Regions from separate parts of the Nonomuraea sp. KM88 genome, predicted to be linked through region 3. Evidence: riboswitches for the same ligand, from Rfam matches in the RefSeq annotation. Region 3 holds a riboswitch; each other region holds the start of a gene.

Region 1 (5,675 bases), on a different contig from region 3:
CGCGGCCACGCCCACGCCTGTACGACCCGCAGCCGCGCCTCACGCAGCTCGGCCTCGGCGAAGGCGAAGTCGAGTGCCCGCAGGCCGGGAGGCGAGCCGTCGGTGCCGGCCACGATCTCGCCGCGGGGCGTCGCGGGCCGCTCTCCGACCACGACGACGTTCGTACGGGCGTGGGCGGCGACCCCCTGGGCGACGGATCCGACCAGCAGCCCGCGTACGCCGCCGATGCCGTGGCCGCCGACGACCAGCAGGTCGGCCTGTTCCGCGACCTTGATCAGCGCCGTGCGGGGGTCGCCGGGGAGCAGGGTGGTCTCGACGATGATCGCGGGGCGTTCGCGCAGCGCCCGGTCGCGTGCGGCGGCGAGCACCGAGTTCGCCTCGTCGCGCATCCACCGGGCGACCTCGGCGTAGCGGGCGGACAGCTCCTCGCACACCCACCGCGGCACCGCGTGGGCCACGGTCAGCCGGGTACGGCGCAGCGCCGCCTCGGTGGCCGCCCAGCCGGCGGCCTCCAGCCCGGCGCGCGAGCCGTCCACCCCAACAATGATCATGGCGTCTGCCCCCTCAGGAGAAGGCGTAGCACTCCACTTCGGCGCGGCGGAACGAGATGCCGTGCTCCTCGGAGTCGCGGATGCAGGCGCGCTCGGCCTCGCTGAGCTGGAGCGTGCCGCACACGGTCACGCCGGCGTACGTACGGCAGTCCAGGTCGGCGTCCCTTGCGCCGATACGGAAGATCTCCTTGACCGTCGAGCGGCAACGAGCCTTGCCCGTGTCGGCGAAGCGGCACTGGGCGAGCAGCGTCCGGTACTGTTCCTTGCTCACCTCGTGCTGGTCCGTCCCGTCGCCGTGGGCGGCGGGGGCGCCGAACGTGGCCAGCAGCACGAGTCCTGCGACAGCGGCGATCTTTTTCATAGTCCCCCTGATGGGGTTGGTACCGCTGGAGAGGGCCGTCAAACCTCGCGCTTGATCGCCAGGACGCTCAGCCACGTGCGCCCGGCGGTGTTCAGGCCGTGCTCGACGGTGTCGAATCCGGCCGCGTGGAGAAGGCGCAGGAGCGCGCCGGGGTCGCGGTGGACGAACCAGCGGTGCCGGCCGGCCCCGCTCGGAACCTCCTCCCACCCTTCCGAGTCGCCCGCCGAGGTGCTCAGGCCCAGCACGCCACCCGTACGCAGGGTCAGTGACCAGGCGCGGAGCGTGGCCTCGGTCTCGGCGGCGGGCACGTGCAGGAGGGCCGCGACCGACCACAGGCCGGCGAGCGAGCCGGGGGCCACGGGCGGCCGGCGCAGGTCGCCCAGCACGGCGGGCACGCCGCGGGCCGCCGCCAGTCCGGTCATGGCGGCCGAGCGGTCCACGCCGACGACCCGCAGCCCGCGCTCGCCCAGCCAGGCGGCGTCCCTGCCCGGCCCGCATCCCAGGTCGGCGACCGTTCCACCGGCGGGCACGGCGTCGGCGAAGCGCTGCCTGAAGGCCTGGAGGCCGGCGTCGGGCCGCTCGGTGTTCGCGGCGAAGCGGGGGCGATGTGGTCGTAGGTGGCTGCGGTCGTTGACGTGGGATCTTCCATTTTGCGGATGATGTCATGTTTCGTCCTGGCGTGGGCGTGGGTAGGACCAGCGCCGTCCAACGCGGGAGCCCGGTGCGGACCGGGCTGAGAGGACGGCTGCGAGCCGCCGACCGCCAGAACCTGCTCCGGGTAATGCCGGCGAAGGGAGTTTGCGCGATGACCGACGCGCGTGTCCCCACCTTTACCAAGATCTACGAAGGCGACCTCCGCGTGCCCAAGCGCCAGGTCAACCTCTCCGACGGCTCGTCGGTGACGCTCTACGACACCTCGGGCCCGTACACCGACCCGTACGTCGAGACCGACGTGCGGCGCGGGCTGGCGGGCCTGCGCGAGCCGTGGGTCGCCGCCCGCCGCGCGGCGGGCGAGCCGGTGACCCAGGTGGCCTGCGCCAAGCGGGGGATCGTCACCAAGGAGATGGAGTTCGTGGCCGTGCGGGAGGGCGTCACCCCCGAGTTCGTACGCCAGGAGGTCGCCGCCGGCCGGGCCATCATCCCCGCCAACGTCAACCACCCCGAGACCGAGCCGATGATCATCGGCCGCAACTTCCTCGTCAAGATCAACGCCAACATCGGCAACTCCGCCGTGACCTCCTCCATCGAGGAGGAGGTCGAGAAGATGACCTGGGCCACCCGGTGGGGCGCCGACACGATCATGGACCTGTCCACCGGGCCCGACATCCACGAGACCCGCGAGTGGATCATCCGCAACTCGCCGGTGCCGGTCGGGACCGTGCCCATCTACCAGGCGCTGGAGAAGGTCAAGGGCCGCCCGGAGGAGCTGTCGTGGGAGGTCTACCGCGACACCCTGATCGAGCAGTGCGAGCAGGGCGTCGACTACGTGACCGTGCACGCGGGGGTGCGGCTGGCGTACGTGCCGCTCACCGCCCGCCGCAAGACCGGGATCGTCTCGCGCGGGGGCTCGATCATGGCCGCCTGGTGCCTGGCGCACCACCGCGAGAGCTTCCTGTACGAGCACTTCGACGAGATGTGCGAGCTCCTGGCCCGCTACGACGTGTCGTTCTCCCTCGGCGACGGGCTGCGCCCCGGCTCGATCGCGGACGCCAACGACGAGGCCCAGTTCGCCGAGTTGCGCACGCTCGGCGAGCTGACCACGATCGCGCGGGCGCACGACGTCCAGGTGATGATCGAGGGCCCGGGGCACGTGCCCATGCACAAGATCAAGGAGAACGTCGACCTGCAGCGCGAGCTCTGCGACGACGCGCCGTTCTACACCCTCGGCCCGCTCGTCACGGACGTCGCCCCCGGATACGACCACATCACCTCGGGCATCGGCGCCGCCATGATCGGCTGGTACGGCACCGCCATGCTCTGCTACGTCACCCCCAAGGAGCACCTCGGCCTGCCGAACAGGGACGACGTCAAGACCGGCGTGATCACGTACAAGATCGCCGCCCACGCCGCGGACCTCGCCAAGGGCCACCCGGGGGCGCAGGCGTGGGACGACGCGCTCTCGGACGCGCGGTTCGAGTTCCGCTGGGAGGACCAGTTCGACCTGTCGCTCGACCCCGACACGGCACGCTCGTTCCACGACGAGACCCTGCCCGCCGCGCCGGCCAAGACCGCCCACTTCTGCTCCATGTGCGGCCCCAAGTTCTGCTCCATGCGCATCAGCCACGACGTCCGGCGCTACGCCGACGAGCACGGGCTGGACACGCAGGAGGCGATCGAGGCCGGCATGGCGGAGAAGGCGGCCGAGTTCGCCGAGCGTGGCGGCCGGGTCTACCTGCCGATCGCGGACTAACCGGGCAGCGTCTCGCCGCCGATCGGGGCCAGCACCTCGCCCGTGTAGTACGACGACATCCGGCCGGAGGCGAAGAACACGTACGAGGGGGCGATCTCGTCCGGGTCGGCGGGCCGGCCCATCGGGACGTGCCCGCCGAACGAGCCGACCTTGTCCTCCGGCAGGGTCGCCGGGATCAGCGGCGTCCAGACCGGGCCCGGCGCCACGGCGTTGATCCGGATGCCGCGATCGACCAGGTTCTGGGCCATGGAGTAGGTGAAGGCGTTGATGGCGCCCTTGGTGGCGGAATAGTCGATGAGCGTCTTGTTGCCGCGCAGGCCGTTGATCGAGGAGGTGTTGATGATTGCGCTCCCCTCGCGCAGGTGGGGGAGCGCGGCCTTCATGACGCGGAAGTAGCTGTGGATGTTGACCGCGAACGTGTGCTCCCACTGCTCGTCGGTCAGCTCCTCCAGGCCGTCGACGGGCGCCTGGTAGGCCACGTTGTTCACCAGCACGTCCAGGCCGCCCAGCTCGGCCACGGTCTGCTCGACGACGGACGCGCAGTGGTCGCGGTCGCCCAGGTCGCCGGGCAGGAGCACGCAGCGCCGTCCGGTCGCCTCCACCAGCTTGCGGGTGTGCGCGGCGTCCTCGTGCTCGCTGAGGTACGCGATCGCGACATCGGCGCCCTCCTTGGCGAAGGCCACGGCGACCGCCCGGCCGATGCCGGAGTCGCCGCCGGTGATCAGCGCCTTCTTGCCGTCCAGCAGGTCGCGGCCCACGTAGTCGCGCATCTCGTCGCGCGGCTCAGGGGCCATCTCGTCCGTACGGCCCGGGTACGGCTGGTTCTGGGCGGGTGGTGTTTGCGACATGCCCAGCGGCTGCCCGCGCACGGGCCGGGCTAACGCCCTTACCGGACGAAACCCTCGTCCCGCAGCCACTCGCGCGCCACCAGGGCGGGCACGTCGCCGTCCACGTCCACCTGGGCGTTGAGGCCGCGCATCACGTCGTCGGTCAGCTTGGCGCTGATCGGCGCGAAGATCTTCGCGATCTCGGGGTGCGCGTCGGCCAGCTCGCGCCGCATGGTCACCGCGGCGTTGTAGCTGGGGAAGAACTTCTTGTCGTCCTCGAGCAGCACCAGGTCGAGCGCCTGGACGCGGCCGTCGGTCGTGGTGACCATGCCGACGGCGCACTGGCCGCTGGCGACGGAGTTGTAGAGCACGCCCACGGACACCAGGCGCACGTTCGCTCTCGGGACCTCCTTGCCGTAGGTCATGCCGTACGCCTTGAGCATGCCGAGGAAGCCGTCGTCGCGGCCGAAGGTCTCGTGGTCGACGCAGAACGTGCGCTCGTTCACCGGGATCTTCGTGATGTCCGAGATCGTCTTCACGCCCCACTTCTGCGACGTGGCCCGGGTGACGCCCATGGCGTAGCTGTTGTTCAGCGGTGCGGGCGGCAGCCAGACGATGCCGTTCTTCCGCAGGTCGAGGTCGCGGACCGCGACGTACTGCGCCTGCGGGTCGGGCAGCGCCTCGGTCTGGCCGAGATAGGTGATCCAGCCGGTGCCGGTGTACTCCCACATCAGGTCGGCGTCGCCGCGGGTCAGGGAGGCGCGGGCGTTGACGCTGCCCTGCACGTTCGTCTGGTCGCGCACGTCGGCGCCGGCGGCGGTGAGGGCGAGCACCGCGATCTTGCCGAGCACGAGCTGCTCGGTGAACTCCTTGGACGTCACCCGTATCGGCGTGCCCTCCAGCGACGGGATGGGCTGGATGCCGGCCGGCTCGACCGGCGGCACGAACGACGACGCCGGCTGCAGCCCGCACCCGGCGGTCACCATAACGGGCACCAGGACGAGCAGCAGGGCCAGGAACGCTCTCACGACAGCCCCTTCGGGGCGAGGACCCGCTGCGCGAGCCCGCCCACCCAGTCGATGATCAGCGCGAGCACCGCGATCAGCACGCACCCGGTGACCAGTACCAGGTTGCGCTGCGTGCTCACACCGGTGGTGATCAGGTCGCCGAGCCCGCCCGCGCCGATGAAGGCGGCGATGCTGGCCGTGCCGACGTTCAGCACCAGCGTGGTCCTGACACCTGACAGGATGACCGGCGCGGCCATCGGCAGCTCCACCTTGAACAGCACCCTGGTCGCCGACATGCCGATGCCCCGGCCGGCGTCGATCAGCCGCCAGTCCACCTGCTGCAGCCCGACCATGGTGTTGCGCAGCGTGGGCAGCAGGCTGTAGGCGAACAGGGCCGCGACCGCCGTCCAGAAGCCGATCTGGAAGACCACCGCCAGCAGCACGACCAGCCCCACCGCCGGAGTGGCCTGGCCCAGGTTGACCACGGCCAGCACGAACGGTGTCGCCCGGCGCATCGCG
Region 2 (5,675 bases), on a different contig from region 3:
GAGCCGGGCGGCATCCCGGCAGACGCCTACCTTCTCGACGTCCGCGAGCAGGACGAATGGCGGGCGGGCCATGCCCGTGAGGCGGTGCACATTCCGATGACCCAGATCCAGAGCCGGGTCGAGGAGGTGCCGAGCGACCGGACGGTCTACGTCGTCTGCCGGGTGGGCGGCCGGTCGCTGCAGGTGGCGGCCTGGCTCAACCAGCTCGGGCGCGACGCGGTCAACGTCGGGGGCGGCATGCAGTCGTGGGAGGCGGCCGGGCGTCCGCTGGTCAGCGAGACCGGGGAGCAACCCTTCGTGGCCTGAGCCGGACGCCCCGCCGCCGCGCACCATAGGCGCTCGGGAGCAGACCAGAAGGGCTACCCATGGCACTCCATGTGCCGGAGCGTTCTCGGCTGATGGGCCGCATGTGCTGTGAGGCCGGGCGGTTGAGGCACCCCGGGCACACATGACAAACGCGACCCCTGGTGATCGTTGGGTTTCTACGCCAGCCGATCAGGAACAGGGGCCGCGTTCGCGTGCCATCATCCCGGTCAACGTGCTCACCCGCCACCTGGAGCACGTCACCCTCGCCGGCCCACCGACCGACCTGCCGGTCCTGACCGAGGCGCTGGACACCATCCCCCGATCCGCGCAGCCGTCGAGGAGGCCGCTGCCGACTCGGCCCGCTGCTGGCGTGATCCCTACTCGCCGTGGACGTGAGGAACGCCGCACTCTCAAGGTCGTCACGGTCACGGGGGGACTGCGTTTCCGCACGCCGGGCAGGCGATACCGGTCGAACGCCAGGTCAGGGACGGCACGACAGGAAAGTGGCGGACCGTGACCGTCTGTCCGCGACGCCACCCGCGGCCTCGCCGTTCCTTGCCTCACATGACCAAGAAACCGGACAAACATCCACTACGCCGGGGTCTGGCCCTGAAGTGGACTCTCTGCGCATAAGGCGTGGAATCCGGGCTATTTACGGCGCTGAAACGGGTCTGAAGACTGGGCTCGCCTCAAAGAGATCTCAGGGAAAGGACTTGTGATGAGAGTGGAGCGTAAGGTCGCGCTGGCTGTCACGGCGGCCACGACGGTCGCCGTTCTTTTCGCCGGGGGAACACCCGCTGCCGCAGACTCCTTCGGCAAGTGTAGTGCTGGTTGGGTTTGCTTGTACGAGAACGAGGACTTCAACCAGGATAAGGGTGCGGACGGTGATCACTGGCGCAACTTCAAGAAGAGCAAGCCCGACCTCAGGAAGTACAATTGGCTGGACTATTACGGCGATGATAGTGGTGACGGGATGGACAACGAGACCAGCTCGATCAAAGTCAGAAAAGGGTGGTGCTGGGTTGAGCTTTATCAGGACGTTGGATACGGCGGAGCGATGAGCGTGTTCGGGCGGGAGCTGGGCCAGCCTGATGATGGCAAGTTGAAAAACAATGAGATCGGCGACAATCGGGCGAGCGCGTTTAAGATTGTTAACTGCTGAATCTCGCTGCTTATGGGGATCAAGCGAGCGTCGGCACGACGAACGAGTGCGCAAGGAAAGAATTCCTCTTTCTTGGCAGGGGCGGTCGTAACGCTGGTCGGCGTCGGGGTCGCCGCCTGTGTGGGCGCTGCCCAGAAGCCAGGCACACCGCCGTTCCGGGCGGCCTTCGCGCTGCCCTTCGATGCCTACCGGCTCAATGATGAAGACCTTGTTACGGTCACCGCCGCACGGACCAGGCTCAGACGGGAATGCATGGCCAAGAAGGGCTTCGTCTGGACTGGGAAACAGTCGGCTGCGGATGCCCACCCGCTCCTCACCGAAAACGCCCGCCGCTACGGCCTTGCCGACTCAGAAGCCGCCCGGCGCTACGGTTACCACGTCCCTGACACGCCGCAAGAAGCACAGGCCCAGGCGGAGGAGGCAGCATGGGCCGCCCGTGCGAGCAAGGCCGAGCAGTCCGCCCTGCTCGGCCCGGGCGGGTGCCTGGACCAGGCGGATTCTGCCCTTTGGAGAGGCGTCCGCGACCGGAACTCCGCATGGCTTGTCGACCTGGAATACGCGGCGGTCGACCAATCCGCGGCAGATCCGGCGGTGGTCATAGCCACCCGGGCATGGAGCGATTGCATGCGCGACAACGGCTTCGACTACCAGACCCCACAAGCCGCGGTGGAGGATCGGCGGTGGAACCTCAACGTACCTAAGGTCTCACCGGCGGAACAGGCCGTGGCCGCCGCTGACGTACGCTGCAAGCAAAAGACCGATCTTGTAGCCGCTCGCGCCGCAGCGGAATGGCGAATTCAGACGAAGATGATCGAACAGCATGCCAAGCGGTTCGAGGCCCTGCGGAAGGCGAATCAGAGTTACCTCGGCAACGCACGACACACCCTTGACCGGCGAGCGGACAGCGAAGCACGGTGAAGGCGTCAATACTTCCGGCAGGAAGCCACGTACCCCGGGTCAGGTCGGGTCGCCCGAGGGGGTTCCCCCTCGGGCGCCTTCGCCAGGGGCCTGCCGACCGTCGCGGTCATGACCCTGTGGGCGAGAACCTCGGGGCGGCTGGCTCCGTACGAGTTGCGGATGACGTCGTCGTTCTGTACGGCTACGCCCGCTGGGAGTGGTGCTGCCATGGCGGGCGCAGCCGCCACCACGGAGCCGGCCACCCGGGTCATGTCCCCCGGGCTGGCCGAACTCGGAGGGATGAGGCATCATGGGGCCCGCGGAACTTGGACATTCCGGCTCCGCACGTACAAATCAATCCGCGGGAGCTTGAGGCAATCAGGCTGAGAGGGCGACTACGGCTGTCGCCGACCGCATGAACCTGTCCGGGTAATGCCGGCGTAGGGAGTGTGCGATGTCGCACGTCGCCGACGAAGTTCCGCTGACTCTCGACGGTCAGCCCCCCAAGACTCTGGGCGTGCTCGATCAGGGCGCGCTCTGGGCCAACCTCGGTGTCAGCCTCCTCGGCTTCTCAGGGGCGCTGCTCCTGCTCAACCCGACCGGCGACGCGCCGCTGAGCCTGGCCGCCGCGCTGGTGGCGACGGTGGTCGGCAGCCTGATCGGAACGGCCATGGTGGGCCTGTCCGCCATCCCCGGCACCCGCACAGGCCAGCCCGCGATGGTGCTGCTGCGCGGCCTGTTCGGGGCCAGGATCTCCTACGCGCCCACGGTGCTGAACATCGTGCAGATGCTCGGATGGGGCGCTTTCGAGCTGTGGGTGATCGCCAAGGCCGCCACCGCGATCTTCGACGGGGTGGCGTACCCCGTGTGGGTGGTTCTGGCGGGCGTGCTGACCACCGCGCTCACGATCTGGCCGCTCGGCGCGATCCGCCTGCTGCGGCGGTACGTCACCGTCGGCGTGATCGTGTCGATGATCTGGTTCACCTGGTACTTCCTGTCCGAGGCGCCCGCCCCCGCCGGCGGGTCGTGGACCGGGTTCGCTCCGGCCGTCGACTACGTGATCGCGCTGTCGGTGTCCTGGGTGCCGCTGGCCGCCGACTTCGCCCGGCACTCCCGCTCCGGGCGCGCCGCGTTCACCGGGATCGTCGGCGGCTACACGGTGGCCCAGGTGGCCTGCCTCGGGCTCGGCGTCTACGCCGTGGCCATCGCCGGCGCCGCCGCCGTGAACGCCGACAACACGGCCGTGTTCGACCCGTTCGTGGCCGCGCCGCTCGGAGCGGTGTTCTTCGGCATCCTGGTGTTGCGCGAGACCGACCAGTCGTTCGCGAACGTCTAGTCCACCACCATGTCGCTGCAGAACCTGATGCCGCGCGTCGACCGGCGGGTCATCTCGACCGCCATCGGCGTGTTCACGGTCGTGATCGCCCTGGTCGTCGACGTCACCTCGTACGGCGCGTTCCTGGGCGTGATCGGGGCGGTGTTCGTGCCGATGTTCGCGGTGCTGGCCGTCGACTATTTCGGGTTCGGCCGCTCCGACCGCTGGAACACCGACGAGGACGCCCCCTCGCGCTGGTCGATGCTGGTGCCGTGGGCGCTCGGCTTCGCCGCCTACTGGCTCACCACCTCGACGCCCACCATCGCGGCGTGGGACGGGTTCTGGGCGTCGGCCCGCGACGCCATCGGCTTCACCAGGCAACCGTGGATGAACGGCGCGCTCGGCGCGGCGGTGGTGGCGGCCCTCGTGACCGCGCTCATCGGCGTGTTGCGGAGGCGCGCTGTTCGACGTTGAGCAGGTGCTGCTTGGCGCTCGCGCCACCCGCGTAGTCTCCGAGCGCGCCGTCCTCGCGCACCACCCGGTGGCAGGGCACGATCACGCAGACGGGATTGGAGGCCAGCGCGTTGCCGATCGCGCGCAGCGCGCGCGGCCTGCCGATGCTCTGGCCGATCTCCTCCAGCGTTGTGGTCGTGCCGTAGGGGACCGCCGTGGTCTTCTGCAGCACCGACCGGGCGAACGTGGTGGCCAGCGCCCAGTCGACCGGCGTGGCGAACGCGCGCAGCCGGCCGGAGAAATAGGCATCCAGCTCTCTGCGCACCGGGTCGAGCCGCCGCGCGTCGTTGCCGATGAACGTGCCCACATGCCGGCTGACCAGCTCGAAGACGTCGTTTTCCGCCTCGAAGCTGCAGGCCGCGATGCCCTTGCCCGTCACGGCCAGCACCAGCCTGCCCACGGCGCCGTCGTAGGTGCCGAACGCGATGTCGGGCGGCGTCTCGCCGCGGTAGGTGCTGGAGGTCACCCGCAACAGGGCATCGAGATCACCGCTCGCCATTCGCCCTCACCCTCCACACCCGCCGAGATCGCCGTGACCGCAGCGTATCGGACGGATCGCCCGACGCACCTACCAAGCCACGTGCACTATGGAGGTGTGGGGGACGAATGGGCCGGTAGTGACGACGAGATCGCACGCGCGGTGCTCGCCGGTTCGCCCAACGCCGTGGTGGTGCTCGACCGTGACCAGAGCGTGCTGGTCTGGAACGAGGCCGCCGAGCGGTTGTTCGGGTGGCCGGCCGAGGACCTGCTCGGGCGGCGGGCGCCGATCGTGCCGGGCGAGCTGACCGCCGAGCTCAACGCCGTGCTGGAGCGCGTACGCACGGGCGAGTCCGTGTCGTTGCGCACCAAACGCCTGCGCAAGGACGGCGTCCCCCTCGACCTCCGGGTGGACATCAGCGCGCTGCGCCTGGGCAACGCCGTGGCCGGATACATCTGCGTGCACCATCCGGCGCGGGCCGACGAGCTGGCCAGGCACCGCATGGCGCGCAGGGAACGTCTCGTGCGCCGGTTGACGGACGTCGTCGGCGACATCAACTCCGAGCTGGAATTGTCGGCCGTGCTCGACCGGATCTCGGCCAGCCTCACGGAGCTCACCGGCGCGGACGCGGGCGGGTTCGTGCTGATCGAGGGCGACCGGTTGCGGCTGGTCAGCACCTACCAGTTGCCCGAGGCGATCAGGGGCACCACCACCGACCTGCGTACGAGCCTGGTGGACAAGCTGTTACGCACCGGCAAGACCGTCATGCTGGAGACGAACGGGCTCGAAGAGCTGGTGTGGGCGCGGCTGGACGGCCTGCACACGATCACTCTGGGCCTGGCCGCCGTCGGCGGGCGCCCGTACGGAGCCCTCTACGCGCTCTTCGCCCGGCGTGTCCCCGGGCATCTCGAACTGGAACTGCTGGAGCTGCTCGCCGGGCATGCGGGCATCGCGGTGGGCAACGCGGTCGCCTACCAGGAGGCGGTGCGGCAGCGGGCACACGA
Region 3 (5,675 bases):
GGCCCGCACGCTGGCGGCCGCGTCCCCCGGGGCCGCGCAGACCGTCCGGCGGCTGCTCGGCGACCCCGAGCTGGACGAGGCCGGGGTGGCGACGCTGCGGGGGATCATCGACGACACCGGCGCGTTGCGGGAGTGCGAGGACCTGATCGGCGACTATCTGGGCCAGGCGCTGTCCGCCCTCGACGAGTCGCCGGTGACGACCGAGGCCCGCTCCGCCCTGACCGAGCTCGCCATCGCCGCCACGTCCCGCAAGACCTGAGGCGGCCGGGCGGGCCGGTCAGGGACCGCCCGGCGTCGGGCTCAGGGAGACAGGCGTTTGGCGAACTCGGCCGCCGCCGCCCCCGGATCGTCCGCGTCGGTGATCGCGCGTACGACGACCACCCGCTCGGCGCCGTACGACATGACCTCGTCGAGATTCTCGAGGTCGATGCCGCCTATCCCGAACCACGGCCGCGAGGTGCCGAGCCCCGCCGCGTGCCTGAGCAGCGGCGGTCCGGGCGCCGGGCGGCCGGGTTTGGTCGGGGTGGGCCAGATGGGGCCGCAGCAGAAATAGCCGACGCCCTGCTCCACGGCCGCGGCGGACGCCTCGGCGGCGGAGTGGGTGGACCGTCCGATGACGATGTCGTCGCCGAGTATCTCTCGCGCGACCGTCACGGGAAGGTCGTCCTGCCCCAGGTGGAGCACGTCGGGCCGGGCGGCGTAGGCGATGTCCGCCCGGTCGTTGACGGCCAGGAGTTTGCCGTGCCGGTCGCAGGCGTCGCGGAAGACCTCGAGGAGCGTGAGTTCTTCGCGGGCCTCCAAACCCTTCTCCCGCAGCTGGATGATGTCCACGCCGCCGGCCAGCACGGAGTCGAGGAACTCTGCCAGGTCGCCGCGGTCGCGGCGGCCGTCGGTGCAGAGATAGAGGCGGGCCTCAGAAAGCGAGAGCTTGGGCACGCCGCTTGACCTCCGTGTGACGGCCGGCCCGGATCGCCTCGATGGGCGATCCCGGCAGGGACTCGTCCGGGGTGAAGAGCCAGCGCAGCGACTCGACGTCGTCGTAGCCGGCGTCCTGCAACACGGTCAGCGTGCCGGGCAGGCCCTTCGTCACGTCTTTTCCGTCGAGGAACACCGCGGGCACCTGAGGCCCGCCGCTGCCCCTGCGTACGCCGAGCAGCTTGTGGTCCTTGAGGAGTTGCTTGGCCCGCCCCAGCGGAAGGTCGAGGCGTGAGGCCACTTCGGGGAGAGTGAGCCACTCGTCGACGAGCTGCTCGGTCTCCCGGTCGATCTGTGCAACAGAAAGTGTCACGAAACCACAACTACCACATGGCGCGCTTGCTCAAACAACACAATCTCGTAGGGACACTTCGGGATCTACCAGGCGTTTGGCATCGAGGCGTTGGCCCGAGGCGATGATTCTGCGGCCCTGTACGAGGTCTCGCGGCCGGTCGACGGCGAGCACGGCGGCGAGGGCGTCGTCGGCGGTGAGCCAGACGGCCGACCATTTACCCTCCGTGTCACCGCGGTAGAGGAGGCGTTCGCCGGCGGGGTGGTGGCCGGCGTACTGCACCATGTGCCCGAACTGCTCCGACCAGAAGTAGGGCACGGGATCGTAGACGGCGTCCTCGCCGAGCAGCGTCGCGGCGGCGACCTCGGGCGCGTTGAGCGCGGAGTCCCAGTGTTCGACGCGGAGCCGGGTCTGCCAGCGGCGCGACCACCAGGCGGCGCAGTCGCCGACGGCGACGACGCCGGGCAACGAAGCGCGCAGATGCTCGTCGGTGACGACGCCGTTGTGCAGGTCGATGTCGGCGTCGGCGAGCCACTCGACGGCGGGACGCACGCCGATGCCGGTGACGACCACGTGGGCGTCGACGAACGCACCGCCCACCAACCGCACGCCGCCCTCGTCCACGGAGTCGACCATGGCGCCGAGCCGCAGGTCGATGCCGGAATACCAGGGCTCGGTGCGCGCGCCGATCTCGGCGCCGACGGCGGTGGCGAGCGGCGCGGGGCCGGCCTCGATCACCGTCACCGCGCACCCGGCCCGGCGTGCGGCGGTGGCGACCTCGGCGCCGATCCAGCCGGCGCCGATGATCGCGACGCGGGCGCCGGGGACGAGCATGGCCCTGAGCTCGTGGGCGTCGTCGAGGGTGCGCAGCACGTGCTGGGGACCGTCGCCGGGAAGCCTGATCGGGTCGGCTCCGGTCGCGATGACCAGGCCGTCGTAGCCCAGCTCGCCCTCGGTCGTCTCCACGACCCCCGCGCGCAGCGACTTGGCGCTGACGCCGGGCCAGAACTCGACGCCGAGCGCGGCCAGGTCGGCGCCGACGTAGCTGTCGTCGGCCTCTCCCGACAGCACGGCCTTGGACAGGGGCGGGCGGTCGTAGGGGCGATGGCGTTCCCTGCCGACCATGGTGACGCGCCCGGTGAAGCCCTTCGAGCGCAGCGCCTCCACGGTGCGCAGACCGGCCAGTCCTGCTCCGACGACGACGACGTGGTTCACGCTGATGACCATAACGGGGGCGGTGTCCGGGCGTGACACCGAGGCCGTAGGCTGGTGAGGGAAAGACGCGCGGGAGTCCGGCCGTGACCGGGCTGAGAGGAAGGCTTGACCGGGCCTTCGACCGCAAGACACCTGATCCGGGTCATGCCGGCGAAGGGAGCGCATGTGGACGTGATCGTAGGCGGCGGGATCGTCGGGCTGTCGGCCGCCTGGCGGCTGGCCCGCTCCGGCCGGCCGGTCACCGTGGCCGATCCGGCTCCCGCCTCGGGGGCGTCGCACGCGGCCGCGGGGATGCTGGCTCCGGTCAGCGAGGTGACCTACACCGAGGCGCCGCTGCTGCGGCTGGGGATGGCGGCGCTGCGCCGCTGGCCGTCCTTCGCCGCCGAGCTGGCCGCGGACGCCGGGCTCTCCGGGCCGGCCGCACTCGACTTCCGTACGAACGGCACGCTGGACGTCGCGTTCGGCGCCGACGACCTGGCGGCGCTGGACGAGCTGGCCGCGTTCATGGAGAAGCTGGAGCTGCCGGTCGAGCGGCTGACGGGGCGCGAGTGCCGGCGCCTTGAGCCCATGCTGGCCCCCTCCGTGCGCGGCGGCCTGCTGGCTCCCGGCGACGCCTGGGTCGATCCGCGCCGCGTGACGGCGGCCCTGCTCGCCGCCCTCGACCGGCTGCGCGTCCCGCTGGTGCGGGCGCGCGTGAGCGAGTTCCTGCGTGACGGCGGCAGGGTCACAGGGGTACGCCTCGCGCCACCGGACGTCCCGGCCCCCGCCGTGGCCGATGGCGGCGTGCCGCGGCAGTTGCGGGCCGAGCGGGTGATCCTGGCGGCCGGGGCGTGGAGCGCCGGGCTCGCCGGGGTGCCGGTGCGGCCGGTCAAGGGGCAGATCATGCGGTTGCGCTCCGCCCAGCCCCTGCTCGGCCGGTGCGTACGCGGCACCGTGCACGGCTCGTCCGTCTACCTGGTCCCCAGGGGCGACGGCGAGCTGGTCGTGGGCGCGACCCAGGAGGAGATGGGGTTCGACACCAGGGTGACGGCCGGCGGGCTCTACGAGCTGCTGCGTGACGCCAGGGAGCTGGTTCCGGGCGTCACCGAGCTGGAGGTGGCCGACGTGGTGGCCGGGCTGCGGCCGGGCACGCCGGACAACCTGCCCGTCATCGGCCCGAGCGGCACGCCCGGGCTCACGCTGGCCACCGGGCACCATCGGGGCGGCGTGCTGCTGGCCCCGTTGACGACGGCCATCCTGCTGGGCGAAGAAGGCGAGCTGGCGGCGCTGTGCTCGCCGGAAAGGTTTCAGGAGATTTCATGATTGTGATGATCAATGGGACCGCGCACGAGGTGATCGACGGCACGACCGTGGCGCAGGCCGTGAGCACGTTGACCGCGGCCACCACCGGAGTGGCCGTGGCCGTGAACGACGAGGTGGTCACGCGCAGCGCCTGGGAGACGACGGCGCTCAGCGACAGCGACCGCGTGGAGGTTCTGACGGCGGTGCAAGGTGGATGACCTGATCATCGCCGGGGAGAAGTTCTCGTCCCGGCTCATCATGGGCACCGGCGGCGCCCCGTCGCTCGATGTGCTCGACCAGGCGCTGGTCGCGTCCGGCACCGAGATGACCACGGTCGCCATGCGGCGGCTCGACCCGGAGGCCCGCGGTTCCGTCCTCGACGTGCTGCGCAGGCGGGACATCAAGGTGCTCCCCAACACCGCGGGCTGCTTCACCGCGGGCGAGGCCGTGCTGACGGCGCGGCTGGCCAGGGAGGCGCTCGGCACGCCCTGGGTCAAGCTGGAGGTCATCGCCGACGAGCGCACGCTGCTGCCCGACCCCATCGAGACGTTCGACGCGGCCGAGCGGCTGGTGGCCGACGGGTTCGTGGTGCTGCCGTACATCGGCGACGACCCGGCGCTGGCGCGGCGCCTGGAGCAGGCGGGCTGCGCGGCCGTCATGCCGCTGGGCGCGCCGATCGGCTCCGGGCTGGGCATCCGCAACCCGCACAACATCGAACTGATCGTGGAGGCCGCGTCCGTGCCGGTCATCCTCGACGCGGGCATCGGCACGGCCAGCGACGCGGCCCTGGCGATGGAACTGGGCTGCGACGCCGTCCTGCTGGCCACGGCGGTCACCCGGGCACAGCGGCCCGACCTCATGGCCACGGCCATGCGGGAGGCCGTGACGGCCGGGCGCCTGGCCCGCCAGGCGGGGCGCATCCCCCGCCGCCGCTACGCCGAAGCCTCCTCCCCGATGACCCCGTAACCCATCTCCCCCGGCGAGGGCTCGCGACCGCTCGCGCGGGCGACGTTGACGGTCGCCGGGGCGCCCCCGCGCGGTATCACCGCGCGGGGAACGTACGGGCACGGCCCCGGTGACCGGCGCATCCGGCCGGCCCTCGTAGGGGGAGCGGCCGCCCGGACGACACGCCCGGACTGCCGCGGGTGAAGGGATGGTCCGCCTCCGGGTCTCCTGCCTCGGTCCGGAGCCCGGGGACGCGGGGCGCGCGGCCGACCGGTAAGGGCGTGACGCCGGTGAGGCTGTGTCCGCTTCCCCGGGACGAAGGGCGTACGAACGAGAACGTCTCCGCATCGGTTTCGGGCGGCCGGGCCCTGTCAGTGGCAAAACGCCCGTAAACTCAGCGGGGTGGACACGACGACTGCGGACCCCCTGGTCGGGCGGCTCCTCGATGGGCGCTATCGCATCGAGAGCCGGATCGCCCGGGGCGGTATGGCGACCGTCTACCTCGCGCTGGACATCCGGCTCGACCGGACGGTCGCGCTGAAGGTCATGCACCGCTCACTCGCCGAGGACCCGGCGTTCGTCCGGAGGTTCATCGGCGAGGCCAAGTCGGTGGCCAGTCTCTCCCACCCCAACATAGTGCACGTTTTCGACCAGGGCACCGACACCGACGTGGTCTACCTGTCGATGGAATACGTGCCAGGCCGCACGCTGCGCGACATCCTGCGCGACCGCGGCCGGCTGCCGGCCCGCGAGGCGCTCGAGATCATGATCCCGGTCCTGGCCGCGCTCGGCGCGGCCCACCAGGCGGGCCTGGTCCACCGCGACGTGAAGCCGGAGAACGTCCTCATGACCGACGACGGCCGGGTCAAGGTCGTCGACTTCGGCCTGGCCAGGGCCATCGAGGCGACCAACCAGACCCGCACCGGCGTGATGATCGGCACGATCGGCTACATGTCGCCCGAGCAGG

The links. A riboswitch is a leader RNA that binds a small molecule or an ion and turns the genes downstream of it on or off. The one in region 3 is predicted to bind thiamine pyrophosphate.
Region 1: linked by a shared signal. The riboswitch ahead of thiC (phosphomethylpyrimidine synthase ThiC) and the one ahead of thiO (glycine oxidase ThiO) in region 3 are both predicted to bind thiamine pyrophosphate.
Region 2: linked by a shared signal. The riboswitch ahead of ACTWPV_RS30430 (cytosine permease) and the one ahead of thiO (glycine oxidase ThiO) in region 3 are both predicted to bind thiamine pyrophosphate.

The regions. Positions count from the first base shown of each region.
Region 1 is NZ_JBQQCC010000009.1:224,792-230,466, reverse strand. Features, by position in the region: gene ACTWPV_RS26630 (universal stress protein) at 1-551, opposite strand, end outside; gene ACTWPV_RS26625 (hypothetical protein) at 565-912, opposite strand; partial or broken gene ACTWPV_RS26620 (class I SAM-dependent methyltransferase) at 951-1,466, opposite strand; TPP riboswitch at 1,613-1,725, shown strand; gene thiC (phosphomethylpyrimidine synthase ThiC) at 1,718-3,322, shown strand; gene ACTWPV_RS26610 (SDR family oxidoreductase) at 3,319-4,170, opposite strand; gene ACTWPV_RS26605 (glycine betaine ABC transporter substrate-binding protein) at 4,209-5,177, opposite strand; gene ACTWPV_RS26600 (ABC transporter permease) at 5,174-5,675, opposite strand, start outside.
Region 2 is NZ_JBQQCC010000011.1:276,649-282,323, reverse strand. Features, by position in the region: gene ACTWPV_RS30445 (rhodanese-like domain-containing protein) at 1-306, shown strand, start outside; gene ACTWPV_RS30440 (peptidase inhibitor family I36 protein) at 1,025-1,468, shown strand; gene ACTWPV_RS30435 (hypothetical protein) at 1,541-2,386, shown strand; TPP riboswitch at 2,717-2,829, shown strand; gene ACTWPV_RS30430 (cytosine permease) at 2,820-3,701, shown strand; gene ACTWPV_RS30425 (hypothetical protein) at 3,711-4,154, shown strand; gene ACTWPV_RS30420 (methylated-DNA--[protein]-cysteine S-methyltransferase) at 4,117-4,692, opposite strand; gene ACTWPV_RS30415 (ATP-binding protein) at 4,789-5,675, shown strand, end outside.
Region 3 is NZ_JBQQCC010000003.1:531,472-537,146, forward strand. Features, by position in the region: gene ACTWPV_RS12010 (polyprenyl synthetase family protein) at 1-259, shown strand, start outside; gene thiE (thiamine phosphate synthase) at 301-936, opposite strand; gene ACTWPV_RS12020 (Rv2175c family DNA-binding protein) at 914-1,288, opposite strand; gene ACTWPV_RS12025 (NAD(P)/FAD-dependent oxidoreductase) at 1,319-2,482, opposite strand; TPP riboswitch at 2,542-2,658, shown strand; gene thiO (glycine oxidase ThiO) at 2,648-3,784, shown strand; gene thiS (sulfur carrier protein ThiS) at 3,781-3,981, shown strand; gene ACTWPV_RS12040 (thiazole synthase) at 3,974-4,729, shown strand; gene pknB (Stk1 family PASTA domain-containing Ser/Thr kinase) at 5,111-5,675, shown strand, end outside.